Regions from separate parts of the Micromonospora carbonacea subsp. aurantiaca genome, predicted to be linked through region 4. Evidence: riboswitches for the same ligand, from Rfam matches in the RefSeq annotation. Region 4 holds a riboswitch; each other region holds the start of a gene.
The links. A riboswitch is a leader RNA that binds a small molecule or an ion and turns the genes downstream of it on or off. The one in region 4 is predicted to bind cobalamin.
Positions count from the first base shown of each region.

Region 1: it holds a riboswitch for cobalamin, as region 4 does, so the genes downstream of both, HDA31_RS11020 (ribonucleoside-diphosphate reductase subunit alpha) here and metE (5-methyltetrahydropteroyltriglutamate--homocysteine S-methyltransferase) in region 4, are expected to answer to the same signal.
Region 2: it holds a riboswitch for cobalamin, as region 4 does, so the genes downstream of both, bluB (5,6-dimethylbenzimidazole synthase) here and metE (5-methyltetrahydropteroyltriglutamate--homocysteine S-methyltransferase) in region 4, are expected to answer to the same signal.
Region 3: it holds a riboswitch for cobalamin, as region 4 does, so the genes downstream of both, cobN (cobaltochelatase subunit CobN) here and metE (5-methyltetrahydropteroyltriglutamate--homocysteine S-methyltransferase) in region 4, are expected to answer to the same signal.

Region 1 is NZ_JACHMZ010000001.1:2,537,417-2,544,488, reverse strand. Features, by position in the region: gene HDA31_RS11025 (ribonucleotide-diphosphate reductase subunit beta) at 1-509, opposite strand, end outside; gene HDA31_RS11020 (ribonucleoside-diphosphate reductase subunit alpha) at 506-2,881, opposite strand; cobalamin riboswitch at 3,019-3,229, opposite strand; gene HDA31_RS11015 (ester cyclase) at 3,472-3,876, shown strand; gene HDA31_RS11010 (SDR family oxidoreductase) at 4,023-4,784, shown strand; gene HDA31_RS11005 (sigma-70 family RNA polymerase sigma factor) at 4,934-5,458, shown strand; gene HDA31_RS11000 (glycoside hydrolase family 2 TIM barrel-domain containing protein) at 5,558-7,072, opposite strand, start outside.
Region 2 is NZ_JACHMZ010000001.1:6,865,471-6,872,542, forward strand. Features, by position in the region: gene HDA31_RS28785 (hypothetical protein) at 1-254, opposite strand, end outside; gene bluB (5,6-dimethylbenzimidazole synthase) at 328-972, opposite strand; cobalamin riboswitch at 1,009-1,207, opposite strand; gene HDA31_RS28795 (helix-turn-helix domain-containing protein) at 1,225-2,202, opposite strand; gene HDA31_RS28800 (AraC family transcriptional regulator) at 2,333-3,364, opposite strand; gene HDA31_RS28805 (crotonase/enoyl-CoA hydratase family protein) at 3,621-4,382, shown strand; gene HDA31_RS28810 (dihydrolipoyl dehydrogenase family protein) at 4,397-5,845, opposite strand; gene HDA31_RS28815 (serine hydrolase domain-containing protein) at 6,011-7,072, shown strand, end outside.
Region 3 is NZ_JACHMZ010000001.1:3,574,502-3,581,573, reverse strand. Features, by position in the region: gene HDA31_RS15340 (hypothetical protein) at 1-456, opposite strand, end outside; gene HDA31_RS15335 (hypothetical protein) at 568-903, shown strand; gene cpt (chloramphenicol phosphotransferase CPT) at 938-1,471, opposite strand; cobalamin riboswitch at 1,731-1,860, shown strand; gene cobN (cobaltochelatase subunit CobN) at 2,149-5,868, shown strand; gene HDA31_RS15320 (VWA domain-containing protein) at 5,865-7,072, shown strand, end outside.
Region 4 is NZ_JACHMZ010000001.1:6,321,337-6,328,408, reverse strand. Features, by position in the region: gene HDA31_RS26340 (glycoside hydrolase family protein) at 1-120, shown strand, start outside; gene HDA31_RS33235 (helix-turn-helix transcriptional regulator) at 184-1,254, shown strand; gene HDA31_RS26330 (glycoside hydrolase family protein) at 1,605-2,501, shown strand; gene HDA31_RS26325 (hypothetical protein) at 2,699-2,866, shown strand; gene HDA31_RS31860 (acyl-CoA dehydrogenase family protein) at 3,326-3,907, shown strand; gene HDA31_RS26315 (hypothetical protein) at 4,165-4,431, opposite strand; cobalamin riboswitch at 4,547-4,760, shown strand; gene metE (5-methyltetrahydropteroyltriglutamate--homocysteine S-methyltransferase) at 4,875-7,072, shown strand, end outside.

The sequences.
Region 1 (7,072 bases), 3.8 Mb from region 4:
CGCGTCCGCAGCTCCCGCAGCGCGTGGATCGAGTTGATCCACTTGTAGCAGAACTCGGCCTTGCGGGCGATCGACGGGATGTTCTCCACCGCCGCGAACGCGGCGAACCGTTCCCGCTCGTCGGGCACGTAGGTGTCCAGCAGGTTCAGGTAGAACTGGACGTGCACCGCCTCCTCGAACAGCTGCCGGGACAGGTAGAGCCGGCCCTCCGGGGAGTTGACGTGCTGGTAGAGGTTGAGCACGAGGTTGTTGGCGACGATGGTGTCGCCGGTGGCGAAGAACGCGACCAGCCGGGACACCAGGTGCTGCTCCGCCGGGGAGAGCCGGGCGAGGTCGGCGAGGTCGGAGTGCAGGTCGACCTCCTCGACGGTCCAGGTGTTCCTGATCGCGTCCTTGAACCGGTCGAAGAACCGGGGGTAGCGCATCGGCCGCAGGGTCAGGTCCATCCCGGGGTCGAGCAGCAGGTGCCGCTCGCCGGCGGCAGGGTGGGGTTCGGAAACGGTGGTCACTGGCACGCCTCGCAGCTCTCGGGGTTCTCCAGGGAGCAGGCCAGCGCCTCGTCGGCGCTCACCGCGACGACCGGCCCGGTGGCCGGGGCGACCGCGACGGTGGCCTGCTGGATCCGGGTCGCGGGACGCGACCGCAGGTAGTAGGTGGTCTTGAGCCCGGCCTTCCAGGCGTACAGGTACATCGAGGAGAGCTTGCCGATGGTCGGCGCGCTCAGGAACAGGTTGAGCGACTGCGACTGGTCGATGTACGGGGCGCGGGCGGCGGCCAGGTCGATCAGCGCGCGTTGCGGCAGCTCCCACGCCGTGCGGAACAGGCTCCGCACCGCCTCGGGCAGCTCGGTGACGCCCTGCACCGAGCCCTCGTCGCGCTTGATCCGCTCGCGGACCGCCGGGGTCCACAGCCCGCGCTCCTTCAGCTCACGGACCAGGTACGTGTTGACCTGGAGGAACTCGCCGGACATGGTCTCGCGTTTGAACAGGTTGGACACCTGCGGCTCGATGCACTCGTAGCAGCCGGCGATCGAGGCGATGGTGGCGGTCGGCGCGATCGCGACCAGCAGCGAGTTGCGCAGGCCGTGCGCGGCGATCCGCGCGCGCAGCGCGGCCCACCGCGCCGTCTGGGTGACCTCCGCGCCCCACAGGTCCGGGTGCAGCTCGCCGCGGGCGGCCCGGGTCCGGTCGTACGCCGGGTGCGGTCCGAACCGTTCGGCGAGCCCGGCGGAGGTCTCCAGGGCGGTCAGCAGGATCTCCTCCTGCACCCGGGTCGACAGCTCGCGGGCCTCGGGCGAGTCGAACGGCAGGCGCAGGGTGAACAGCGCGTCCTGCCAGCCCATCAGCCCGAGCCCGACCGGCCGCCAGCGCGGGTTCGACGCCGCCGCCTGCGCCGCCGGGTAGTAGTTGATGTCGATGACCCGGTCGAGGAACACCACCGCCGTGCGGACCGTCGCGCGCAGCCGGTCCCAGTCGACGCCGTCGGCCCCGACGTGCGCGCCCAGGTTGACCGAGCCGAGGTTGCACACGGCCGTCTCGGCGTCGTCGTTGACCTCCAGGATCTCGGTGCACAGGTTCGACAGGTGGATCACGTTGCCCGGCTCGCCGGTCTGGTTGGACAGCCGGTTGGACGCGTCCTTGAACGTCATCCACCCGTTGCCGGTCTGCGCGAGCGTGCGCATCATCCGCCCGTACAGGTCGCGGGCCCGGACGGTGCGGACGGCCTTCTTCTCCGCCGCCCGGTACGCGGAGTCGAACGCCTCGCCGTAGAGGTCGGGCAGCTCGGGGGCGTCGGACGGGTCGATCAGCGACCAGTCGCCGTCGGCCTCGACCCGGCGCATGAACTCGTCCGGGATCCAGTTGGCCAGGTTCAGGTTGTGGGTGCGCCGGGACTCCTCGCCGGTGTTGTCCCGCAGCTCCAGGAACTCCTCGACGTCCGGGTGCCACGGCTCCAGGTAGACGCAGGCAGCGCCCTTGCGCCGGCCGCCCTGGTTGACCGCCGCCACCCCGGCGTCGAGGGTCTTGAGGAACGGCACGATCCCGTTCGACCTGCCGTTGGTGCCCCGGATCAGCGCGCCGCGGCCCCGCACCCGCGACCAGGAGATGCCGATACCGCCGGAGAACTTCGACAGCTTCGCGACCTGGTGGTAGCGCTCGTAGATCGAGTCGAGTTCGTCGCGCGGCGAGTCGACCAGGAAGCACGACGACATCTGGGTGTGCCGGGTGCCGGAGTTGAACAGCGTCGGCGAGCTGGGCAGGTACGCCAGGCTGGACATCAGCCGGTAGAAGTCGACCGCCTCCCCCGGCGTCTGCGACAGCCCGCAGGCCACCCGCAGCAGCCAGTACTGCGGCGTCTCCACCACCAGCCGGGTCTGCGGGTGCCGCAGCAGGTAGCGGTCGGCGACGGTGCGCAGGCCGAAGTACTCGAACCGCAGGTCACCGGCCGGGTCGACGGCGTCGTCCAGCTCGCGGGCGTGGGCGGCCACGAACGCGGCCGTGTCGTCGCCGATCAGGCCGAGGCCGTGGGCGTACCGGATGGACTGGCTGAAGCTGTCCACCTGCTGCCCGCGGACCTCCTCGGCCACGTACGCGGCCAGCAGCCGCGCCGCCAGCTTCGAGTACTGCGGCTCCTCGCCGATCAGCTCCGCCGCCGTCTGGATCGACAGCTTGTCCAGCTCGGCGGTGGTCGCCCCGTCGTACAGGCCGCTGATCGTCCTCGTCGCCACCCGCAACGGATCGACCTCGTCCAGGTCGGCGACCCAGCGCTGCACCGCCTCGACGATCTTGTTGACGTCCACCGGCTCGGTGTCGCCGTCCCGCTTCCGGACCTGCATGACGTGCCGGCGTTGCCCCGGCCCCGCCAGCTCCCGCGTCGCGCCCATGTTCGCCCTCCTCAAGCCCGTCCCCGAGGTCGAGGGCGCGCGGGAGGACGCCGCCGGGCACCCGCGACGGCGCGCTTCGCCGCCGCTGCCCGGCTGATGGCGTCGGCCGTCCCACGCGGCCTTCGACCGCCGCACGCGACGCGTGCGGCACGCTGGCAGGTCTTCGGACTCGCGGGCGTCGTGCTCGGTGCCTACTGGCCGTCGCTTCCCAGGCCCGGCCGGGCCCAGTGCTTCGTTGACGGCGGTCGTTCCCACTCACCGCTGCGGGGCAGCCCCGGATTCGCACCGGGTTCCCTCTTGCCTCGACCACCGTGGAGCGGCGGCCGAACCAGCTACGGGTGACACCATATATGGGCGCAAGGCGAAGATGGCAACACCAGATGATGTGTCGGGCGAGTCGCCGCGCAGCGTGACCCCACCACCGCGACGGGTGAGCGGAACGCCGGAACCGCGGGCGGCCGGCAGGGCGAGATGCAGTCGGATGACAGACGCCGCGCGCCGCCGGCCACACGAGACTGACCGGCGAGCCGTCGCGGCGGGGCCCGCCCCGGCTCGTCACCATCCCGACCCCTCGACCGAGAGGACCACCCATGTCCGAGGAGAACAAGCGGATCGTCCGCGACTACTTCCAGGAGCTCGACCGCGGCCGGACGACCCCGCTGCACCTGTGCACCGACGACTACCGGTTCCACCCGGCCGGGCTGCCGTCGATGGACCGGCAGGGGGTGAAGGAGTTCGGTGACGCGTTCTTCGCCGGCATGCCCGACCTGCGCCACCCCCTCGTCGAGCTGATCGCCGACGGGGACCTCGTGGCGCTGCGCTGCCGGTACGAGGGCACCCACGACGGGGAGCTCATGGGCGTGCCCGCCAGCGGGCGGCGGGTCTCGGCGGTCGGCATCGGCGTCATGCGCGTCGAGGCCGGCAAGATCGCGGAGTTCTGGGTGTCGCCCGACCGGCTGACCATCATGCAGCAGATCGGCGCCCTCCCGTCGTAGCCGGGCCCCAGCCGCCGGGGCGACGCCTGAGTCGCCCGCCCCGGCGGCGGCCGGATCGGGAAGTCGAATGACAGATGTGACTCCCCCGGCCACCGCACAGCATTGGTGCGGCAACCATCCGAACGGGCGACAGGAGCATTCACGCCATGCAGACGATCCTCATCACCGGTGCCTCCTCCGGATACGGGCGGGAGACCGCCCGGCACTTCCTCGCGCAGGGGTGGAACGTCATCGCCACCATGCGGACGCCGCGCGCGGACGTCCTGCCCGAGTCGGACCGGCTCCGCGTCCTGGAGCTCGACGTGACCAGGCCCGACACGATCACCGCCGCGTTCGCCGCGGCGGGGCCCGTCGACGCCCTGGTCAACAACGCCGGCGTCGGGCTGATCGGCGTCTTCGAGGGCACCCCCATGGCCCGGGTCCGGGAGATCTTCGAGACCAACACCTTCGGGGTGATGGCGACCACCCAGGCGGTGCTGCCGCAGTTCCGCGAGCGCGGGTCCGGGGTGGTGGTCAACGTGACCTCCAGCGTGGTGCTCGGCCACATGGCGCTCTCGGCCGTCTACAAGGCCAGCAAGATGGCCATCGAGGGGTTCACCGCGTCCCTCGCCCTGGAGCTCGCGGAGTTCGGCGTGCGGGCCAGGACCGTCGAGCCGGGGGCCTGCCTGACGACGAACTTCGCCGCCGGGGCGACGAACAACATCGACCTCACCGCCTCGCTGGAGGGACTGGTCCCGGCGCCCTACGAGCCCTTCGCGAAGAGGACCCTCGGCGGCTTCGTCAACCAGGACCTGTTCACCCGGGAGAGCGACGTCGCCGAGACGGTGTGGCGGGCCGTCCACGACACCACCGGCCAGCTGCGCTTCCCCGCCGGCCCCGACGCCCTCTGGCTCGACCAGGCGAGGTGATCGACCGGACCGCGCCGTGCGGCGCGGTCCGGCGGTCCGGCCCCGCGCGCGCGGGGCCGGACCGCCGCGCCACATCGTCACAAACACGTCAGCCGGCGTTCCTAACGTCATTCCCGGCAGCCGTGCCGCCCGAGTGATTGGACCGCCCTGTGACCTGCCTGGCCAACGACAACGACACCGACACCCGCATCCGTGAGCTGCTCGCCGCACACGGCACGCCACTGACCCGGTTCGTCCACGGCCTGACCAACAGCCACCGGCAGACCGCCGAGGACGTCATCCAGGAGACCCTGCTGCGGGCGTGGCGTCACCTCGATTCGCTGCCGCCCGACAGCGACGGCCGAAGCCGACGCTGGCTGTTCACCGTGGCCCGGCGGCTCGTCATCGACGAGGCCCGGCGACGGCAGGCCCGCCCGGTCGAGGTGGCCACGCAGACGGACCAGGAGTTCGGCGCGACCGGCGACGACACCGCCGACACCGCGATCGCGAACCAGGCGTTGCGGGAAGCGGTCGGCCGGCTCAGCGCAGACCACCGCCGCGTGCTGCACGAGGTCTACTTCCGTGACCGGACGGCCCACGAGGTCGCCGCCGACCTCGATGTCCCGGTCGGCACCGTGCGCTCCCGCGTCTACTACGCGCTCCGCGCCCTCCGCGCCGCGGTGGCGGAAGGCTGACCGGGCACGGTCGGCGCCGGCCGTGCCCCGCGGCGGGGGCACGGACGACGGGCCGGCCCGCAGGGTGCGCGGGCCGGCCCGGATCCGGGTGGCGGGCGGCTAGGAGGTCTTCAGGCTCCACCGCTGGTTCGCGCCGCCGTTGCACGACCACAGGACGATCTTCGTGCCGTTGGCGGTGGCGGCGCCGCTGGCATCCAGGCAGAGCCCCGACGCGACCCCGGTGATGGTGCCGTCGGCGTTGACGTTCCACTGCTGGTTGCTGCCGCCGTTGCAGTCCCAGATCACGACCGTGGTGCCGTTGCTGCTCCCCTGGCCGTAGGCGTCCAGGCACTTGTTGCCGTACACCTGGAGCTGCCGGCTCGCCGTGTAGGTCCACCGCTGGTTGCTGCCGCCGCCGCAGTCGAAGAGCTGCACCTGGGTGCCGTTGGTCGTCGTCGAGTTCGGCACGTCCACGCAGCGGTTGGACTGCGCGCCGACGAGGGTGCCCTGCTGGCCGTTCCCGCCGTTGGCCGGGGGCGGCGGCGCCACCACTGCCGGCGCGGCCGACACGACGGTGGCCCGGTCCAGCGCGACGGGGCCGTTGCCGACGACCCGTACCCGCACGACGTGCTGCCCCTGGGTGAGGGTGCCGCTGTTGAACAGCGCCACGTTGCCGCGGCGGGCGGACGCCTGGAAGCTGACCGTCTGCTCCGGACCGCCGTCGACCGAGACGGCGGCCGAGCCGTGCGACGGGTCCTGCACCCCGAACAGCACCACGCGGTTGCCGGTGACGGTGAGGGTGGCCGTGTCGCCGGCGGTGCCGCTGCGGGTGTAGTCCTTGCTGAAGGTCTGGTTGTCCCCGACGGCCTGCCAGCTGCCCGCGTAGACGAAGCTCTGCCGGTCGTTGACGTCGACCGGGAAGCCGAACGTGTACGCTCCGGCCGGCACGATCGGGTCGGTGAACGCCGTCGTGTTCACGGTGACGTTCGCCGACGTCAGGCCCGGCGCGGACGCCGTCAGCGTCACCGCGCCCGTCTGGCCCAGCGCGCTCTTGACGTACACCGCGCCGGTGCCGGCCTCCAGGGCCAGCGGGCTCTCCCCCACGACCGCCCCGGGCCCGGTGACGCTGAACGACACGGGGGCGCTGTTGGTGGGCACCACCTGGTTGTTGCTGTCCAGGGCCCGGACCACGACGCGGGTCATGTCGCCGCCGTCGGCCTTGATCGCGGAGTCGTCGGCCGTCAGCGTCAGCCGGGTCGCCGCGCCCGGGGTGTGCCGGGTGTCGGTGGCCACGACCTGCCCGCCGATCCAGCAGTCCGCCCGCAGTTGCCCACTGCTCACGGTGATCCCGGTGAACTGGAACATCGGGTGCGGCAGGCTCGTGTACGCGTTGGGGTTGATGCGCCCGCGGGACGCCCCGTTGACGAACAGCTCGACCTGCTGGCAGTTGCCGCCGACGTAGACGGTGCCGCTGGAGACGCCGGGCGTCCACTGGCTGGCGATCGACACGTACGGCCCGTACAGCGCGGGGTCGCGCTGCGAGGCGTACGCGGCGGCGGCGATCTTCGGGATCCGGAAGATGTCCGAGACGCCGTGGTAGCAGGTGTAGTCCTGGCACGACGGCGGGGTGACGAA
Region 2 (7,072 bases), 540 kb from region 4:
ACGGGGTGGCCGAGGTTGCTGGCCGGGCAGGTGGCGAAGAGGGTCGACCCGGCGGTCGTGAAGGTGCCGACGCTGCCGGAGTACCAGGTGACGGTCCACGTCGTCGTGCCGGTGCTGCTGGCGTCGCAGTAGAACTGCGACGCGCCGGACTCGCAGAAGGGCGCCGGGGCGGCGGCGAGCGCCGGGGTGGCGGCGGCGGCCAGACCCAGGGTGGCGAGGGCGGATGCGGCCAGGACCTTGACGGTGGTACGCATGGAACTCCTCCCGACGTAGCTAAGCGATGACTCAGGGCGACGTCAGCCTAGCCGCCGCATAGACGTACCTGAATTAGCTGTTCGGTCGGTCAGCCGCCCGCCGCGCCCAGCGGTCGTGGTGCACCGCCTCGGCGAGGGGCCGGCCCCGCCGCCACCCGTGCCGCTCCAGGTCGGGCACGGCCTCCAGATGCGTCACCGGCCCGACGCAGAGCCAGGCCACCGGCCGGATGCCGGCCGGCACGCCCAGCAGCTCGGCGAGGAACGGCTCCCGGTAGAAGGAGACCCACCCGACGCCCAGCCCCTCGGCGGTGGCGGCGAGCCAGAGGTTCTGGATGGCCAGGCAGACCGAGTAGAGGCCGGCATCGGCGATGGCGTGCCGACCGAGCACGGCCGGGCCGCCGCGCTGCGGGTCGTAGGTGACGACGACCGACAACGTCGACTCCAGCACCCCGTCGATCTTGATACGCGCGAACCGTTCGGCCGCCGCGCCGTCCAGGGTGGCGGCGAAGGCGGCCCGCTCGACCTGCACGTGCCGGTGGAACCGGCGGCGGACGGCGGGATCCCGGACCAGGACGAAGTCCCACGGCTGCGAGTAGCCGACGCTGGGCGCGGCGTGCGCGGCGACGAGGATCCGGTGCAGGGCGTCGGCCGGCACCGGCTCCCCGGTGAACTGGGCCCGGACGTCCCGGCGGCGGCGGATGGCGTCGTAGAGTTCCACAGGCAGGCTCCCGCTGCGCTCGGCCCACCTCGACGGGTGGGCGGTCGACGCGAGGCCGGTCTTCGGACTCCCGGATCGACGCCTGCCCGTCCGCCTTCCCAGCCGCACGGCCAGTGGCTGCGCTCCTCGCGCGTGGACGGTGGCTCCCCGGTCACCGCGGCGGGCCCGTGCCGGATTCGCACCGGCTTCCCGATTCTCCCCGCGCAGGCGGGGCACCTCGCATGATCGTGCCGCCGGCGATGCTAACCCGCGTCAGCGGCGCAGCGTCCGGCCGGGCAGCTCCCCGTACGTGGCGAGATAGCGGGCGGCGAAGCGGCGCGGGTCGGCGAATCCCCAGCGGGCGGCGACCGCGGCCACCGAGACGCCGTCGCCGGGCACGGCCCGGGTCAGGTCCCGACGGGCCAGATCGAGCCGCACCCGGCGCAGGTAGGCCAGGGGGGTCGTGCCGAGCTGACTGCGGAACGCGAGCTGCACCGCGCGGGGGGTGGTGGCGGCGGCGCGGGCGATGTCGACGAGACCGATGTCGGTCCCGGCGGCGGACTCGATGAAGGCGATCGCCCGGCGCAGGGTCCCCGCGTGGGCGTCGGCCCGGTCGCACGGCCGGTCCGCCACGACGGCGTTGCTGGGGAACGCGGCGAGCGTCGCCGCGGCGAGCAGGCGGCCGAGGCCGCCGAGCACGAGCGGCGACGCGCCCGGCGCGCCACCGGCGGCGATGACGGACTCCGCGTACCGGACGGTCTGCCGCCACCGCCACTGGGCATCGGCGCAGACCGACCGGAAGCTGGCGAACCGCAGGGGTGTCAGCGGGCGGTCCGGGTCGACGCGGGCGACCTGGTCGAACAGCGAGAGGTCCAGCAGGACGGAGGTCACGTCCAGGTCGCTGGACCACGAGGAGCCGGGCAGGTCGGGCTGGTAGAGCACGCCGACCTCGCCGGGCCCGATCAGCTCGTCGACCCCGTCGCACCGGTGCCCGAAGCACCCCCGGCGGGGGGCGGCGAGCAGGACGTACCCGAGTGGTTCCGCCTGCACCCGCAGGTCCAGGGAGATGCTGATGTCGTCGATGCAGAACGCGCCGGCGTTCCACCGGTCGTGTCGCAACGGAAGCCCGGTCGGCACGGCGGCCAGCCGCACGCTGCGGCCGTACGCGGTCTCGAAGACGTGCGCCGCCTCGGCCGGATCGCTGGTCGAGAACCGGGTGAGCACCGGCGGGCCATGACTACCGTACGTCATTGATTCACACCCCTCGGTCACGAGGGAGCCTAGCTACTCGGCGCGCGCGGGCCGCGCAACGGCACGCCGGGGCGGTTCCTCCCCCGCCCGGCGACCGGCGCGGCCGACGGGCCAGGGTCCGCGCCGTCCGTCAGCCCCGCAGGGTCCGGCTGGGCGGCTGCCCGTAGGCCCGGCGGTACTCGGTGGCGAACCGGCCGAGGTGGACGAAGCCCCACCGCGCGGCGACGGCGGCCACGGTGAGCCCCGCGCCGGGCTCGGCGGCCTGGAGGTCGCTGTGTACCCGCTCCAGGCGCACCCGCCGCAGGTAGCCCGTCGGTGTGGTGTCGAGGTATTTCCGGAATGCCTGCTGGAGCGCCCGCGCGCCCAGCCCGGCCGCGACCGCCACGTCGGTCACGGTCAGGGCCTGGTTCGCGTGCTGCTCGATGTAGGCGACCGCGCGACGGACCGCGGCCGGCGCGACGGCCCCTGCGCCGCGCGTCGGCGCTTCGGTCATCGTCGTGTTGGGGAACGTGGCCAGCGCGACGGCCACCAGCAGGCCCGTCGCCTCCGCCTGCACCAGGGCGTTCGCCCCGAACGCGGCAACCGGCAGCGCCACCTGGGTGAGATAACGCGTGGTGGTGCGCCAGAGCTGCGCGGCGGACGGGGACACCGGCGCCAGTCCCTGGAATCGCAGGTCGACCGGCGCGAGTCCGCACCGCTCCTGCGCCACCCGCTCCACGTCGGCGAGGGGAATCTCCATGGCGACGACCTCCATGTCGCGGTGCAGGATCGTCCTGGTCCGCCGGGGCGGCACCAGCAGCAGGTCACCCGCGCCGGCCATCACCTCCCCGGCCCCGACGTCGACCCCCCAGCCGCCGGAGAGCACCTCCGCCACCCCAAGAACGTCCCGGGTGAACACATCGTTGTCCGCGTTCATCGGGTAGCGCACCCGGGCGACGCTCGCCGAGCCGAACCGCGCGTGGGCAGCCCGGAAGACAGCCCCCGCGCGACGGTCGAACGCGCGTAGCCGGTGTTCCGGATAGGCCGCCAGCAGCCAGCGGTGCGCCTCGTCCGGGTCGGCCGTGACGAGCCGCGACCACGACCCGGGCGGGTCGGCGGTCGACTCGTCTCCACAGTCGACCCGCTTCGTCGCGGAAGGTCCCGCCCCGGTTCGTCCTGCCACGGCCTCTCCCCGCATCGCCGACCGGCGTCCCTCGCCTCACCCGGGCCACGGGCGCGACGCGCACGGCGCGAGTTCACTTCAGCACTGTCGGTGGCCCTCCAGCGGGCATTCTGTCCGTCGACGGCAGACGAGAGAAGTGGCCACGGACCGCGCTGTCCGCCGCGCGAAGTCGATGTACGAAGTACGAACACCGCGGCCGTCCGCCCGGCTCCCGTCCACGCTGGTGCGTCGACGCCCGGGCAGGCATGCTGTCCCGATGGGGGTACGGGTCGAGCACGCCGCCGCGGTGACCACGGTGATCCTGGACCGGCCGGCGTCCCGCAACGCCGTCGACGGTCCCACCGCCCGGGCCCTGGCCGACGCGTTCCGCGCCTTCGAGGCCGACCCGGCGGCGGCGGTGGCCGTGCTGTGGGGGGCCGGCGGCACGTTCTGCGCCGGGGCGGACCTCAAGGCGATCGGCACGCCGAGCGGCAACCGGGTCGAGCCGGACGGCGACGGACCGATGGGACCGACCCGGCTGCGGCTGTCCAAGCCGGTGATCGCCGCGATCTCCGGCTACGCCGTGGCCGGCGGGCTGGAGCTGGCGCTCTGGTGCGACCTGCGGGTCGCCGAGTCCGACTCGGTGCTCGGGGTGTTCTGCCGACGCTGGGGCGTGCCGCTGGTCGACGGCGGCACCGTCCGGCTGCCGAGGCTGATCGGCGAGAGCCGGGCGATGGACCTGATCCTCACGGGCCGACCGGTGCCGGCCGAGGAGGCGTACGCGATGGGGTTGGTGAACCGGCTGGTCGCGCCGGGCACGGCCCGCGCGGAGGCCGAGCGGCTGGCCGCCGAGATCGCCCGGCACCCGCAGGCGTGCCTGCGCAACGACCGGGCGGCCGTGCTGGCCGGCGCGAACCTGCCCGAGCCGGAGGCCCTCGCGGTGGAGCTGGCCTACGGCGCGGCGTCCCTCGCGGCCGACGCGACGGCGGGGGCGGCCCGGTTCGCGGCCGGCGCGGGCCGCCACGGCGCCCCCGCCTGAGGGGTGCCGGCCGGCTACCTCAGGTCGCGCACGGCGGTCTCGATGGCGCGGTGGAACGTCGGGTACGCGTAGATCATGTGCCGGAGCCGGGCCAGCGGCACCTCCGCGTGCACCGCCACCACCAGGCCCGACAGCACCTCGCCGCCGGCCGGACCGGCCGAGGTGGCCCCGACCAGCACCCCCCGGTCGGCGTCCGCCACCAGCTTGACGAACCCGTCGCCCCGGTGGATCCAGCCCCGGGTGGACGAGTCGAGCCGGCTCATCCCGACCTGCACGTTGATGCCCCGCTCGCGGGCCTGGCGCTCGGTGAGCCCGACCGCGCCGATCTCGGGGTCGGTGAAGGTGACCCGGGGCAGCGCCCGGTAGTCGGCGTGCGGCACCCCGCCGGCGATCCCGGCGCCCTCCGTGCGCGCCACGCCGCCGACCGCGCTGGCGCTGCCGCTCGCGTCCGCGCCGGCCTGCGCCCGCCGGACGTGGTCGAGCACGTCGGCGACCACGATGGCCGCCTGGTACATGGCGATGTGGGTGAACGCGCCCTCCCCGGTCAGGTCGCCGACGCCCCAGATCCCGGCGGCGGCGCGCATCCGGTCGTCCACGGCGAGGAACCGCTGGCCCGGGTCGAGGCCGACCGTGTCGAGGCCCAGCTCGTCGAGGTGCGCCCGGCGGCCGGTGACCACGAGCAGCCGCTCGGCGGTGAACTCGGCCCCGCCCGCCGCCCGCAGCGTGAACGCCCGCCCGTCGTGGTCGACCCGCTCCGCGCGTACGTCGGTGGCGATCCGCACCCCGTCGGCGCGCAGGGCGGCGGCGGCCACCTCGGAGGACTCGGGCTCCTCGACGGCGAGCACCCGGCCCGACGCCTCCAGCACGGTCACCTCGACGCCGAACCGGGCGAAGACCTGGGCCAGCTCCAGCCCGATCGCGCCGCCGCCGAGCACCAGCAGGCTGCCCGGCAGCTCCTCGACCTCGATGGCCTGCTGGTTCGTCCAGTACGGCGTGTCGGCCAGCCCGGGCAGCGGCGGCACGAAGGGCCGGGTGCCGGTGCCGAGCACGATGCCGTGCCGGGCCTGGAAGACCCGGTCGCCGACGCGGACCCGGCCGGGGCCGTCGAGCGCCCCGCTGCCCCGCACGAACCGGCCGCCCTTGCCGGTGAACCGCTCCACCGCGACCCGGTCGTCCCAGGTGTCGGTGGCCTCCTCGCGGATCCGCTTCGCCACCGGGGCCCAGTCGGGGCGGACGTCGGCCTCGCCCGCGAACTCGGCGACCCGCCGGGCCTCGGCGACCGCGTTCGCCGCCCGGATCATCATCTTGCTCGGGATGCACCCCCAGTACGGGCACTCGCCGCCGACCAGCCGCCGCTCGACGCCGACGACGCTCAGGCCCGCCTCGGCGAGCCGGCCGGCGACCTCCTCGCCGCCGACGCCGAGCCCGAGCACGACCACGTCCACCAGTTCCGGTTCCGCCATCGGACCAGCATTCCGCACCGACGGACCGCCGGCCACCGCGCCGGGCGAATTCCCGGCCCGGCTGCCACCGCCGGCCACCCGTCTTTCGCCTCCGTCGCCCGCCTCCCCTCGCCCCGCTCCCGGAATTTCCGCGCCCCGGGCTCGCCGGGCCCCTACCGTGGCCGGATGCGCGCACGCTTCGCCCCCGTCCGGGACTGCTTCCACGACCTGTTCGCCGCCGGCCGGGAGACCGGGGCCGGCCTCGCCATCTGGTACGACGGCACGCCGGTCGTCGACCTCGTCGCCGGCTCCCGGGCCGCCGTCGCACCGGGCCGGTCGGTGCCGCCGGCCGGGGGCGGCGACCCGTGGCGACCGGACACCCTGGTGGACGTCTACTCGGTCGGCAAGCCGGTGGCCGCGCTCTGCCTGCTCCTGCTCGTCGACCGGGGGCGGCTCGACCTGGACGATCCGGTCGCCGACCACTGGCCGGGGTTCCGCGCGCCCGCCACGGTCCGCCAGGTGCTCAGCCACACGGCCGGGCTGCCGGCGTTCCCGGTGCCCCGCCCGGCCGAGGCGGTCGCCGACTGGGACCTGCTCTGCGCCGACCTGGCCGCCGCCGAGCCGCAATGGACGCCGGGGACCGTCGCGGGCGAGCACGCCTGGACGTACGGGCACCTCGTGGGCGAGCTGGTGCGCCGGGTGGACGGGCGGTCGGTGGGCCGGTTCCTGGCCGAGGAGATCGCCGGCCCGTGGCGGCTCGACCTGGGCTTCGGGCTCGGCGCGGCCGACCGGCGGCGGTGCGCCGACCTGTCGTACGCCGATCCGGGCTGGCCGGTCCGCACACTCGGCGAGCCGGGGTCGCTGCGGGCGGCGGCCCTGGGCAACCCGGCCGGCGGCCTGGACGTGGCGGTGCTGAACAGCGATCTGTGGCGGGGCGCGCAGGTGCCGGCGGTGAACCTGCACGCCACGGCCGCCGGGCTGGCCCGCTGCTATGCCGGGCTGCTGGCCGGCGGCACCCTGGACGGGGTGCGGCTGTTCAGCCCGGAGCTGGTCGCCGAGGCGACCCGGACCCAGTACGACGGGCCGGACCTGGTGCTCGACCGCCGGGCGTGCTGGACGCTGGGCATGCAGCGGGAGCCGGACGGGAGCTGGGGCATGGGCGGGATCGGCGGCAGCAGCGCCTGGGCCGACCCGGACCGGGGCTACGTGTTCGCGTACGCGACCGCGCGGCTGGCCGACCACGACCGC
Region 3 (7,072 bases), 2.7 Mb from region 4:
CAGCAGCGCCGGCCGGCGCAGGACCTCGCTGCCGTGCGCGGCGGACCAGTCGGCCAGCCCTCGCGCCGACGTGACCGGGGCCAGTGCCGTCGGGCCGGCCCCGGGCGGCACGACGAGCGGCATGACGAGCGGCATGACGAGCGACGCGCCGGGCGGTGCGGCTGGCGGGCGGTGGATCCACTCGGCCGCGAAGAGCACCCGGAAGCCGTGCGGGGCGAGGTCCAGGTCGGCGAAGCTGTCCTTCACCGACGCGCCGGGACCGGCATCGATCCGGGCCAGCAGCCGGGCGGCGTCCACGTGGGGGCGCAGGGTCACCGCGTCCGGATACCACTGCGGGGAACGGCGGGGCACCGACCAGGCGTCCGCGTCGCGCGCCCCCGCGAGGCCGTGGGCCCGGCCGACCAGGTCGCACCAGTCGGCGTTGTCCCGCGCCGCCACCGCCCGCCACGCCGCCACCGGGGGAGTGTACGGGGAGGCGGGCCGGGTCAGCTTCCTCACATCCCGCGTCCAGCAGGCTGCCAGGCGGGGATGCTCCACTGGAGGGCGCGCCGAGGAGAGGAGCCGGGCATGGGCTGGTTCAGCCGCCGCCGACCTGTCGCCGACGGGATCCCGACGAAGCTCGACCGCGAGGCGACGCCGGACGACCTGGCCGCCCTGGAGGAGTTCGTCCGCAGCCGCCGGGGCGTGGAGTTCTACCTGGAGCCGGAGACCACCGCGACCGACACCACCGTGATGGCGATAGCCCACGACGGGGAGTGGATCCGGCGGCGGACCGGGTCGCCGCGGGCCGCCGCGAAGATCGCCCAGCGGCACGCCGTGCCGTTGTACGAGGCCGCGCGGACCGGGTACCCGGAGCGGATGCGGGCCTGGAACCGGGCGCACCCGGAGCGCCGGGCGCGCTGACCCCGGGCGCCGTCGGCCCGCCGCACCGAGTCGCTCAGCGCACGTGCGCGGCGATGGCGCGGGCGCAGTCGAGCGACTCGGTGCGGCCGGTGTCGACCTCGACGTCGTAGCGGACCCCCTCGTGCACGGTCTCGGCCTGCGCCGCCGCCATCCCGATCACCCGGTCGCCCCGGGCGATCTCCCGGGCCGCCGCGACGGCCGGGGGACACCGCACGCCGGCCCACAGCACCTCGACGTCGGCCAGGTAGCCGCCGAGCCGCTCCTGGGAGGCGCCGCCGCCGAGGAAGACCTCGTCCAGGATGATCCGCGCCCCGGCGTCCGCCATCGCGGCGATGCCGACCAGCCAGGCGTGCTGCACGGCGAGGAAGTCCCCGCCGACGTCGACCTCGCCGTGCGGGCCGAAGCTCAGCCCGGCGGGGCTGCCCAGCAGGGCCGGCGGCAGCCGGTCGATCAGGTCGTCCACGCCGAAACTGATCCACGGGTGCGGCAGGACGCGCTGGAGGCACCGGACGATCGCGGACTTGCCCGAGCTGGAGCCGCCGTTGAGCACGATGACCTGCGTCGCCACTGATCGGATTCCCTTCGGGCAAGTCCCGTCCCGCGCCGGCGGGCGATGATCGGAATCAGCCTAGCCAGCCCGGGGGCGGGCGGCGGGGAAATGCGCGCGGAACGGCCCGCATCCATCGGCGTACGACATTTGCTTTCGCCGCATCCGATTCCCGATGCAATTGTCAGGCATCGATGTCGTTAGGGGAGTGGGGTGGCCGGGAGTCCGGCGTTGACCGGCGGCGGTCGGGTGTGGCAGCATTCGCGGCCTGACGGCAGTGAAGGAAGCCGGTGCGATTCCGGCGCGGTCCCGCCACTGTCACCGGGGAGCGATCCCCCCTCGTGAGTCACGGCCGTGTGTCTGCGGTTGGAAGGCCGGGGGAGAGCGTCGATCCGGAAGCCAGGATACTTCGGCCGTCGGAGCGACCCCAGGGCGTGGACACCCGAGGAGGACCCGATGACGCACGGCGTCTCGCACATCGACGATCATCGTCGCCGCCTGCTGGCGCGCGGCAGCCTGCCCGCGCCCCGTCGCCGCACCTGAGCCCGAGCCCCGCGTACCGCGCCACGCTGCGCCCCCGGCGCCCCGGCCCGCGCCGGTGAGCCGGCCGCAGGCCCGCCGTACCCGCTGAACCCGCGCCCACGCCTGCCCGCAGGCGGCCTGCCCGCCGCCCCGTGCGTCACTCTCCGGAGCCCTCCGTGCGCATCCTGCTGCTGTCCACCGCCGACACCGACCTGCTCGCCGCCCGGGCCAGCGGCGTCGGCTACCGGCTGGCCAACCCCGCCCGGGTCGCCGCCGACGCCGTGCCGGCGCTGCTCGACGGCGTCGACCTCGCCGTCGTACGGCTGCTCGGGGGCCGGCAGGCGTGGCCGGACGGCCTCGCGGCCGTGCTCGGCTCCGGGGTGCCGACGGTCGTCCTCGGCGGCGAGGCGGTGCCCGACGCGGAGCTGATGGCCGCGTCCACCGTGGCCTCCGGGGTGGCCACCGGGGCCCTGGCGTACCTGGTCGAGGGCGGGCCGGGCAACCTCGCCGAGCTGGCCCGGTTCCTCTCCGACACGGTGCTGCTCACCGGCGCGGGCTTCGCCCCGCCCGCGCCCACCCCCGGGCACGGCGTCCACGGCGAGCGGCCCGTCAAGCCCGAGCGGCCGACGGTCGGGATCGTCTTCTACCGGGCGCACGCCCTCGCCGGGAACACCGCCTTCGTCGACGCCCTCGCCGACGCCGTCGACGCCGCCGGGGCGAACCCCCTGCCGGTCTTCTGCGGCTCGCTGCGCGGGCTGGCCCCCGGCGACGGGCCGCTGGAGCTGTTCGCCCGCTGCGACGCCCTCGTCGTCACCGTGCTGGCCGCGGGCGGGACGGTGGCCGCCGACGCCTCCGCCGGGGGCGACGACGCCTGGGACGTCGGCGCGCTCGCCGCCCTCGACGTGCCGATCGTGCAGGCGCTCTGCCTCACCAGCACCCGCGACCAGTGGGCCGGCAGCGACGCCGGGCTGTCCCCGCTGGACGCCGCCATGCAGGTGGCCATCCCCGAGTTCGACGGCCGGATCGTCACCGTGCCGTTCTCGTTCAAGCGGATCGACGCCGACGGGCTGTCGGTCTACGAGCCCGACCCCGAGCGGGCCGCCCGGGTCGCCGGGATCGCCGCGCGCCAGGCCCGGCTGCGGCACGTGCCGCACGCCGACAAGCGGCTGGCGATCGTGCTCAGCTCCTACCCGACGAAGCACTCCCGGGTCGGCAACGCCGTCGGCCTGGACACCCCCGCCTCGGCGGTGCGGCTGCTCGCCGCGCTCGCCGACGCCGGCTACCACCTCGGCGACCGGCCGGTGCCCGACGACGGGGACGCGCTCATCCACGCCCTGATCGCCGCCGGCGGCCACGACGTGGAGTGGCTCACCCCCGAGCAGCTCGCCGCCGCCGACGCCCGGGTGCCGCAGGCAAGCTACCGGCGCTGGTTCGACGCGCTCCCGGCCGGGCTGCGCGGGCGGATCCGCGAGCACTGGGGCGAGCCCCCCGGCGAGCTGTACGTCGACGACGGGCACGTGGTGCTCGCCGGCCTGCGGCTGGGCAACGTGCTGCTGGCGATCCAGCCGCCGCGCGGCTTCGGCGAGAACCCGATCGCCATCTACCACGACCCCGACCTGCCGCCCAGCCACCACTACCTCGCCGCGTACCGCTGGCTGGCCGCGCCCGAGGCGGACGGCGGGTTCGGCGCGGACGCCGTGGTGCACCTCGGCAAGCACGGGACCCTGGAGTGGCTGCCCGGCAAGGGCCTCGGCCTGGCCGCCGACTGCGCCCCCGACGCCGTCCTCGGCGACCTGCCGCTGGTGTACCCGTTCATCGTCAACGACCCCGGCGAGGGCACCCAGGCCAAGCGCCGCGCCCACGCCGTCGTCGTCGACCACCTCGTGCCGCCGATGGCCCGCGCCGAGACGTACGGCGACCTGGCGAAACTCGAACAGCTCCTCGACGAGTACGCCACCGTGCAGGCCCTCGACCCGGCGAAGGTCCCGACGGTGCGGGCGCAGATCTGGGACCTGGTGCGCGCCGCCGAGCTGCACCACGACCTGCACACCGCCGACATGCCCGCCGCCGACGACTTCGACGACTTCGTGCTGCACCTCGACGGGTACCTGTGCGAGGTCAAGGACGTGCAGATCCGCGACGGCCTGCACGTCCTCGGCGGCGCGCCCACCGGCGAGGCGCGGGTCAACCTGGTCCTCGCCGTGCTGCGCGCCCCCCAGGTGTGGGGCGGGGTGCGCGCCCTGCCCGGCCTGCGCCAGGCGCTCGCCGCCGCGTACGGCCTCGACGAGGCCGCCCTGCTCGCCGAGCCGGGACGGCGCATCGCCGTGCCGAAGGAGCTGACCGACGTGGCCGACGGCCCCGCCGGCACCGCCGCCGACGCCGTCGACCTGATCGAGGGGCTGGCCCGCCGCCTCGTCGCCAACCTGGAGGCCACCGGCTGGGCCGCCGACGCCGACGCGAACACCAGCACCGGCACCGGTATCGACGCCGACGCCAGCGCCGACCGGGTCGACGCCGTCGTCGCGGAGGTCACCGGCCGGGCGATCCCCGACGCCGCCGACGTGCTGCGCTTCGCCGCCCGCGAGGTGGTGCCCCGGCTGGCGCGCACCACCGACGAGGTCGGCCGGGTGCTCGGCGCGCTCGACGGCCGGTTCGTGCCGCCCGGCCCGTCCGGCTCGCCCACCCGGGGCCTGGTCAACGTGCTGCCCACCGGCCGCAACTTCTACTCCGTCGACCCGAAGGCGATCCCCAGCCGCAACGCCTGGGACGTCGGCGTGGCCCTCGCGGACTCGCTGCTGGCCCGCCACCTCGCCGACACCGGCGCCTACCCCCGCTCGGTGGGGCTCACCGTCTGGGGCACCAGCGCCATGCGCACCCAGGGCGACGACGTCGCCGAGGTGCTCGCCCTGCTCGGCTGCCGCCCCACCTGGGACGACCGGTCCCGCCGGGTCACCGGCGTCGAGGTGGTGCCGCTCGCCGAGCTGGGCCGGCCCCGCGTCGACGTCACCGTCCGCATCTCGGGGTTCTTCCGCGACGCGTTCCCGCACGTCGTCGCGCTGATCGACGACGCGGTGCGCCGGGTCGCCGCCCTCGACGAGCCGGCGCGGGACAACTACGTCGCCGCGCACGTCGCCGCCGACCTCGCCGAGCACGGCGACGAGCGCCGGGCCACCGCCCGCGTCTTCGGCTCCAAACCGGGGGCGTACGGGGCGGGGCTGCTGCCGCTGATCGACGCCCGCAACTGGCGCAGCGACGCGGACCTCGCCGAGGTGTACGCCGTCTGGGGAGGCTACGCGTACGGCCCCGGCCTGGACGGGCGGGAGGCCCGCGCCGACATGGAACGCTCCTTCGCCCGCATCGCCGTGGCGGTGAAGAACCAGGACACCCGCGAGCACGACATCGTCGACTCCGACGACTACTTCCAGTACCACGGCGGGATGGTGGCGATGGTGCGCCACCTCACCGGCGTCGCCCCCGCCGCGTACGTGGGGGACTCGGCGATGCCGCACGACGTGCGCACCCGCACCCTCGGCGAGGAGACCCGGCGGGTGTTCCGGGCCCGGGTGGTGAACCCGAAGTGGATCGCCGCGATGCGCCGGCACGGCTACAAGGGCGCGTTCGAGCTGGCCGCCACCGTGGACTACCTGTTCGGCTACGACGCCACCGCCGGCGTCGTCGACGACTGGATGTACGAGCGCCTCGCCGCCGAGTACGTCTTCGACGACACCACCCGGGCGTTCCTGGAGCAGTCCAACCCGTGGGCGCTGCGCGGCATCACCGAGCGGCTGCTGGAGGCCGCCGAGCGGGGGATGTGGGCCGCCCCGCAGCCGGCCACCCTCGACCGGCTCCGCGAGACGTACCTGGCCAGCGAGGGCGACCTGGAGGACCGGCAATGAGCGCGTTTCCCTTCTCCGCCGTGCTCGGCATGGCCGACATGCGCCTCGCGCTGCTGCTCAACGCCGTCTGCCCGGCCATCGGCGGGGTCCTCGTGCGGGGCGAGAAGGGCACCGCGAAGTCCACCGCCGTGCGGGCCCTGGCCGCCCTGCTGCCGCCCGTCGACCAGGTCGCCGGCTGCCGGTTCGCCTGCGACCCGGCGACGCCGGACCCGTCCTGCCCCGACGGCCCGCACCCGGGCCCGCCCGACGGCCCGCACCCCGCCGGCGCGGCGGGTCCGGGCCGCGCCGCCGCGCCCGTCGAGCGTCGCCCGGCCCGCCTGGTCGAGCTGCCCGTCGGCGCCGCCGAGGACCGGGTGGTCGGCTCGCTGGACCTGGAGCGGGCCCTCGCCGAGGGGGTACGCGCCTTCGAGCCCGGCCTGCTCGCCGCCGCCCACCGGGGCGTGCTCTACGTCGACGAGGTCAACCTGCTGCACGACCACCTCGTCGACCTGCTCCTCGACGCCGCCGCGATGGGCCGCAACCACGTCGAGCGGGAGGGCGTGTCGGTCAGCCACGCGTCCCGGTTCCTGCTGGTGGGCACGATGAACCCAGAGGAGGGGGAGCTGCGCCCGCAGCTGCTGGACCGGTTCGGGCTGACCGTGGAGGTGGCCGCCAGCCGCGATCCGGCCGTGCGGGTGGAGGTGGTGCGCCGCCGGCTGGCCGCCGACGCCGACCCGGCCGGGTTCGCCGCCCGCTGGGCCGCCGCCGACGCCCAGGTGGCCCGGCGGGTCGCCGCCGCCCGGGACCGGCTCGGCCGGGTGCGGCTGCCCGACGCCGCGCTGCGCCAGATCGCCGAGGTGTGCGCCGCGTTCGACGTGGACGGGATGCGCGCCGACATCGTCACCGCCCGCGCCGCGATGGCGCACGCCGCCTGGCAGGACCGGACGGTGGTGACCGCCGAGGACGTGCGGGTCGCCGCCCGGCTTGCCCTGCCGCACCGCCGCCGCCGTGACCCGTTCGACGCCCCGGGGCTGGACGAGGACCGTCTCGACGAGGCGCTGCGGCGGGCCGCCGACGACCACCCCGACGACGACCCGCCCGCCCCCGACGGCGACGGCGACGGCCCGGACGGTGGTGGTCCCGGGGGCGGCCCGCATGGCGGCGGTGGCCCCGGGGGCGGTGGCGGTCCCGACGGGAGTGGCCCGGACGGCGGTGGTCCGGCGGG
Region 4 (7,072 bases):
CAGCCGTCGAACGGCGACGGCACCGGCGACGGCGGAACCGACACGATGCGCTGCAACTTCAGGAAGATCGAGGTCTTCTACAACAACCACTGGATCACCGTGCTCGACATCTACTGCTGACCGTCGGCAGGCGGGACGGCCACGCGCTGGCGATGCCGCATCGATCGGCGGTAACGTTACCGCGTGGTCGTCCGCCGCCGAGCCAACGGAGGGCAGGCCCAGCAGAACGTCGTCGCGGCACTCGCCGACATCACCGCCGCCCGCCCCCACTTTCCCGACCTGTTCGGGCAATGCACCCAGCTGCTCCGCGACGTCCTCGGGTTCGACGCGGCCTGCTGGCATCTGAACGACCCCGTGACCGGCCTCATCACCACCATCCACTCCGACGGACTGGACCCGCGCGGATTCGCCCAGGCGGCGCTACTGGAGTTCGGCCGCGACGACGTGGCGACATTCGCCAAGATCCGAAGCAGCGGCCAGCCGGCGGAAACCCTGAGCAACGCCACCCAGGGACACGTCGCCCGCAGCATCCGCTACCGAGAACAGCTCCAACCCGCCGGGTTCGGCGACGAACTGCGGGCGAACTTCGACGCACAGGGCGGCCGCTGGGGATGCGCGGCATTCATGCGCGCAGCCGACCGAGGCCCCTACACGCCGACCGAACTCCGGATCGCCCGTCAGATCGCCCGGCAACTCGGAACAGCCCTGCGTGGCATGCACCACCCCGCGCCCGACCCCGGCCTGGAAGCCGAACTGCTCCCGGCGGCGGCCGTGCTCGGCCCCCGCGACGAGCTCCTGGCCGCCGACCCGGCGGCAGAAGCACTCATCGCCGAGCTGAACGCGAACCAGCCCCAACTCGGCGTGCCCGCCTCCTTCCTCGTCGTCGCCGGGCGAGCGCGACGGATGCAGACGGCCCGCGCCCGAGTGCGCAGTAGACGCGGCACCTGGCTCGTCCTGCACGCGTCGCTGCTCGACGGCCGAGCCGACGGCCGGATCTGCGTCGTCGCCACCATCGCGTCACCGGCGGAGATCATCCCCGTCGCACTCATCGGTTACGGCCTGACGCCCCGCGAACAGGAAGTCGCCCTTCACGTAGTCCGCGGCAGGAGCACCAACGACATCGCCCGCATCCTCTCGCTGACCAACCTCACGGTCCAGGACCACCTGAAGACCATCTTCGCCAAGACCTCCGTACGCAGCCGTCGCGAACTGGTCGCGCACCTGTTCGCCGCCACAGCACCCGAGACGTGGTGAGTGTCCTTCCCTTCGTAGCCTGGAGGCACGGACCTTGAGGGACAGAGGTTCATTGCTGCGGCGAGAAGGCAGTTCGATCCGGTGACCTGGGATTCACCAGTGGGACTGGGGCCAACTGGGTGCTGGGGAACCGCGAGGCTCGCGGTGATGCCGCTGCCGCACAGTCGGCCGAGGCCATTTCAGCCCGCCAGCTTCGTAGAGCCCCCATGATTCTGGGATGGCAGACGTGCTGAGCGCCCGATTACATTGAGTCGGCCGAGGGAACTCCAAGGATTGTGTACCTGGTTGTGCAGTCCGTCTGCTGTGGCATGTGGAGGCTAGCCGACGGCCTGTGCGGGAAGAGGGCTCTGATGTACGAAGCCAGACAGGGACGGCGCCGCTCGTGCGTCACGCCACTACTCGGTCTGACCACTGCTTTCGTGATTGCACTGACCGTCGGAGCGTCGCCGGCGCTCGCCGATCTCGAAAAGCCGCCGAAGCCGCCGCAGAACGGGCCTTGCCTAGACGGGATGAAGCCACGACAAATGGAGCTGGCCGAGCTCAAGTTGTTTATCGCGAACCATGAGAGTTCGCACGGGCTGGCCGGCGACCCGCACGTATACCTGGACTCGGAGGGTATCCCGACCGTTGGCATCGGGTTCAACCTCAACCGGGGTGACGCGGCAGCCCAGCTCGCCGGGGTCGGCGCGAACTACAACGCGGTGCGCGCCGGCCAAACCGACCTGACCCAGCTGCAGATCACGCGGCTATTCGAACAGGACGTCGCCCGGGCCATCGTGGACGCGCGGGCGTTGGTGCCAGGCCTCGACTCGATCAGTACGGCCCGACAGGCCGTGGTGATCGACATGATCTTCAACCTGGGCCGGACCGGGCTGTCACGATTCACGAGCATGCTCACGGCCCTGAACCAAGGCGACTACGCGACCGCGGCGAAGGAGATGCAGAACTCCGCCTGGTACGACCAAACCGGCAACCGTGCCCGGCAGGACGTCACCCTGATGGACCGGGGAATTGTGTGTGACCCCCTTGCGCCCCAGTTCATCCCGCCGATGCCGCCCCCGGTGTCGCCGGACATCCCCGGCATTCCGGCGACAAGGCCCGGCTATACCCCGTACCCCGGCGGCGTGGAAACCTACCAGCCGGGCTGGGGCGGCAGTCCTGGCGGCGGCAGCGCGCTTTGCTCGATCAGCAAGATTGAGGTGTACTACCAGGAGTCGTGGATCGGCGTGATCTTCATCGATTGTTAGGATCAGGCGAAGGGGCGCAGAGCCGGGTGGTGCCGTCCGGCCCATCGCGGTGTCCCAGTCCGTCTCCACCAGGCGGTCACCGTCGCGAACCAGCGGCCGGGTCGGCCGGTCGGTGCTGTGGTTGGCCTGCCAACCGTGCAGGTCCTTGGGGTCGAGCCGTGTCGACGGCGCGAGGCGGCGAGCTAGATCCGGTTGGAATGCGCCGGGCCGCCGCCGACGGCCTCTACCAGCTTTTCGAGTCCGCCGGGAACCTCGCCGGCTTCTGGCTGGCCATCGCCGCCCAGTGCCTGCTGCTGCCACCGGTCGTGATCCTCGCGGACCGGATGCTCCGCCGCCCCGCACCCGAACCGACAGGGGTGTCGTGAACCCGGCAGAAGCGATCACCACCGCTTACACCGTCGCCGAGCGGCTCCGCGCGGACGCCGTCGAGCGGGACCACGCCAACCAACCCCCGCACGCCGAGATCGAACTGCTGCGCGACAGCGGCCTGCTCGCCCTCGACCCCGGCGACCACCCCACCACACACGCCGTGACCCGGATCGTGGCGGCCACCGACCCGTCGATCGGTCACCTCCTCGGCTACCACTACCTGTACCTGTGGCGGGCCACGCTCTACGACAACGCCGGGCTGGCGACCTCGCTCCGCCAGGAGGCCGCCACCAGCGGCCGCGGTCAGCAACCCACGCGACACCATCACGGCCACCACGACCAGCGACGGACTCCGCGTCTCGGGCCGCGGCGCGTTCGCCACCGGCTGCGCCGTCGCCGACCGCCTGCTCGTCAGCGCGATCCGCGACGACCACACGGCACGCCTCGTCGTCGTCATGCACGGCAGCGGCAGTGGGATATCGCACCCACCGGACTGGGACAACCTGGGCCAACGTCTGACAGCGAGCGGAAGCGTCGCCTTCGACGACGTCCGGGTCGGCCAGGGCGACGTGCTGGGCACCTTCCCGGCAGACGAAGACGAGTCCAGCCCCCGCCACCTACGCCTGTCCCTGGTGTCGCTGGCCTTCCAGGCAGTCCTCGCGCAGGTTCTCGTCGGCATCACTGCCGGCGCGATCAACGAGGCCACCAGATACACACGCGATCGTTCGCGCCCCTGGCCCGCGAGCGGACTCGAGCAAGCCGTCGACGATCCCCACGTGTTGACGGGCTACGGGGAGCTCACCGCAGCCCTGGACGCGGCGCGCCTCCTGGCCGACCACGCCACCCGCGCCCTCACCGAGGCCGACGCCCGCGGCCCCGCCCTGACCCCGACCGAACGCGGCCGGACGGCACTGACCGTCTCCGCCGCGAAGGTCGTGTCCAGCCGACTGGCCACGGATGCGACGAGCCGGATCTTCGAGTTCACCGGCGCGCGTGCGACGGCCCGCGCCACCGGGGCTCGACCGGTTCTGGCGTGACGCCCGCACGCTCACCCTGCACGATCCCGTCGCATACAAGGCCCGGGAACTCGGCGACCACCTTCTCACGGGGCGGTATCCACGCATGACGGCACACAGCTGACCGACCCCCGGCATCCGGCGGTGGTCCGACAGAGAAGACCGCGGTGAGGAGCCTGTCGACGCGGGTTGTTCAGATCCGGTCACCGGTGTGGTCCGCGTGGGCACTCGAGGCCGGGGAGTCGACCACGACCGCGAGCGGCTGAGGGGTGACTCCGTCACGCCTCTCGACCCCTGACAGCTGGCCGGGCCGTATCCGAGCCGGCCAGTACCCGGGTGAGACGTTCACACATGCTGTCGGTGGAGTCGCCTTCGGCGACGATCGCCTCGATCCGCGCCAGCCGGGCCCGGGCTTGACGCACCTCGTGCTCCAGCCGGGTGGCGCGGGCAGCGGTTGCGCCTACCTGCCGTCGACAGGCGTCGAGGCGTTCGAAGTCCTCCGGGCGAATCGCCACCCATTCGCTGCCGTCCACGAGCACGGCCACCCTGTCGATCCTATTGCCCATTCGTCACCTTCTCGTCGGACGGATCGAGGCTGCTGCCGCGATGTCTCTTTGTCTCGAAGGGGGACGCGCCAACGCCGATCGCTTCTGGACACCTAGGATAGACAGCAGTGCTGGTTCGCTGTGACGTTCGAGCGTCGCGGCGTCGTAAGAGGGAACCCGGTGCGAGACCGGGACTGCCCCGCAGCGGTGAGTGGGAACGACCGCCGTCATCAAGCACTGGACCGCGAGGTCTGGGAAGCGACGGCCAGTAGGCGACCGGACAGGTCATGCCCACGAGTCCGAAGACCTGCCCGCACCGCGTACGCCGGCCGGTGTGCGCCGCTGACGGTCTCTCGGGAAGGCCGGGGCGGAAGCCGGTGCGCCCCTGCGCCTCTTCCCTCCCGCCCTCGCGCGAGTCCTCGGACGCTTCGAGGGAAGGACCCATGAGCACCACATTCGGTCAGAGCACCGTGCTCGGTTATCCACGTATCGGTGGTAACCGTGAACTGAAGAAGGCCGTGGAGGCCTACTGGGCGGGCCGCATCGACGCCGCGGAGTTGGAGAGCACCTCGGTCGCGCTGCGCGCCGGGGTCTGGCGGACGCTGCGCGATGCCCGCCTGGACGCGATCCCGTCGAACACGTTCTCCTACTACGATCACGTCCTCGACACGGCGGTGGCCGTCGGCGCGGTCCCACGACGCTTCGCCCGACTCGGCCTGTCAGGGCTCGACACCTACTTCGCCATGGCCCGCGGCGTCGACGCCGAGCCGGCGCTGGAGCTGACGAAGTGGTTCGACACGAACTATCACTACCTGGTCCCGGAGATCGGATCCGACACCGTCTTCGCCGCGAACCCCGACAAGGCGTTGCGTGAGTACGGAGAAGCCCGCGCGCTGGGTATCGAGAGCCGACCGGTTCTGGTCGGGCCCGCCACGTTCCTGCTGCTGGCCAAGACCTCCACGCCAGGTGCGAAGGCGTTCGATCGGATGGCCGAACTCGTCGACGTGTACGCCGACATCCTTCGTGCCCTCGCCGCCGCCGGTGTCACGTGGGTTCAGCTGGACGAACCCGCCTACGTGGCCGACCGCACCACGGCCGAGATCGAGGCGCTACACGATGCGTACACGCGGTTGTGCTCCGTGCGGCAGCGGCCGAGGATCTTCGTCGCCACCTACTTCGGGGAACTCGGTGACGCGCTGCCCGCGCTGCTGGACACGCCGGTCGAGGCGCTCGGCCTGGACCTCGTTGCCGGGCCCGGCAACCTGCGACGTCTCGCCGGAGCCGGCCCACTGCACGGCAAGACGATCGTCGCCGGGCTCGTCGACGGTCGCAACGTCTGGCGCACCGACCTGCGGGCGGCGATAACGACCGGTGCCGCGGTCACCGGGCTCGCCGACCACGTCGCCGTGTCCACCTCCTGCTCCCTGCTGCACACGCCGGTGGACCTCGCCGCCGAGACCGCGCTCGATCCGCAGCTGCGACGGCGGTTGGCCTTCGCCCGGCAGAAGGTCGACGAGGTCGTCCTGCTCGGCCGCGCCCTGCGCGACGGCACGACGCCGCTGCCCGAACCGCTACCACCCGCCCCGAAAGCATGGCGCGACGACACCGTGCGGGGCAGGCTCGCCGCGCTGCGCCCCGGTGACAGGCAACGGGGCGACCACCGGCGGCGGGCGTCGGCCCAGCAGGCCCGGTTGCACCTGCCGCCGCTGCCCACCACGACCATCGGCTCGTTCCCGCAGACCGCCGAGCTGCGGGCGGCCCGCGCCGCACATAGGTCCGGCCGGCTCGACGACTCCGGCTACGTCCAGCGGATGCGCGCCGAGGTCGAGCATGTCATCCGGCTCCAGGAGCGGCTGGGCCTCGACGTGCTCGTGCACGGCGAGCCGGAACGCAACGACATGGTCCAGTACTTCGGCGAGCAACTGACCGGTTTCGCCACCACCGAGCACGGCTGGGTGCAGTCGTACGGCTCCCGCTGCGTCCGTCCGCCGGTCATCTACGGCGACGTGGCCCGCAGGGCTCCCATGACGGTCGCGTGGTCGTCCTACGCGCAGTCGCTGACCGGCCGGCCGGTCAAGGGCATGCTCACCGGGCCGGTGACGATCCTCGCCTGGTCGTTCGTGCGCGACGACCAGCCGATCGACGTCACCGCCGACCAGGTCGCCCTCGCCCTGCGTGACGAGTGCCGCGACCTTCAGGCGGCCGGCATCCGGGTGATCCAGGTCGACGAGCCGGCGCTGCGCGAAACCCTGCCCCTGCGCGCGGCGGACCAGGATGCCTACCTGGACTGGGCGGTAGGCGCGTTCCGCCTGGCAACCAGCGGCGTCGCCGACGACACGCAGATCCACACCCACCTGTGCTACTCCGAGTTCGGTGAGATCATCGCCGCCATCGACGCCCTCGACGCCGACGTCACCAGCATCGAGGCGTCCCGCTCGAAGATGGAGGTCCTCGGCGACCTCGCCGCGGCCGGCTATCGCCGGGGAATCGGGCCAGGCGTGTGGGACATCCACTCGCCCCGGGTGCCGCCACGTGAGGAGATCGTCGAGGCGCTTCGCCGGGCCGTGGCGGTGGTGCCGGCCGAGCGGCTGTGGGTGAACCCCGACTGCGGCCTGAAGACCCGCGGCTACCCCGAGGTCGA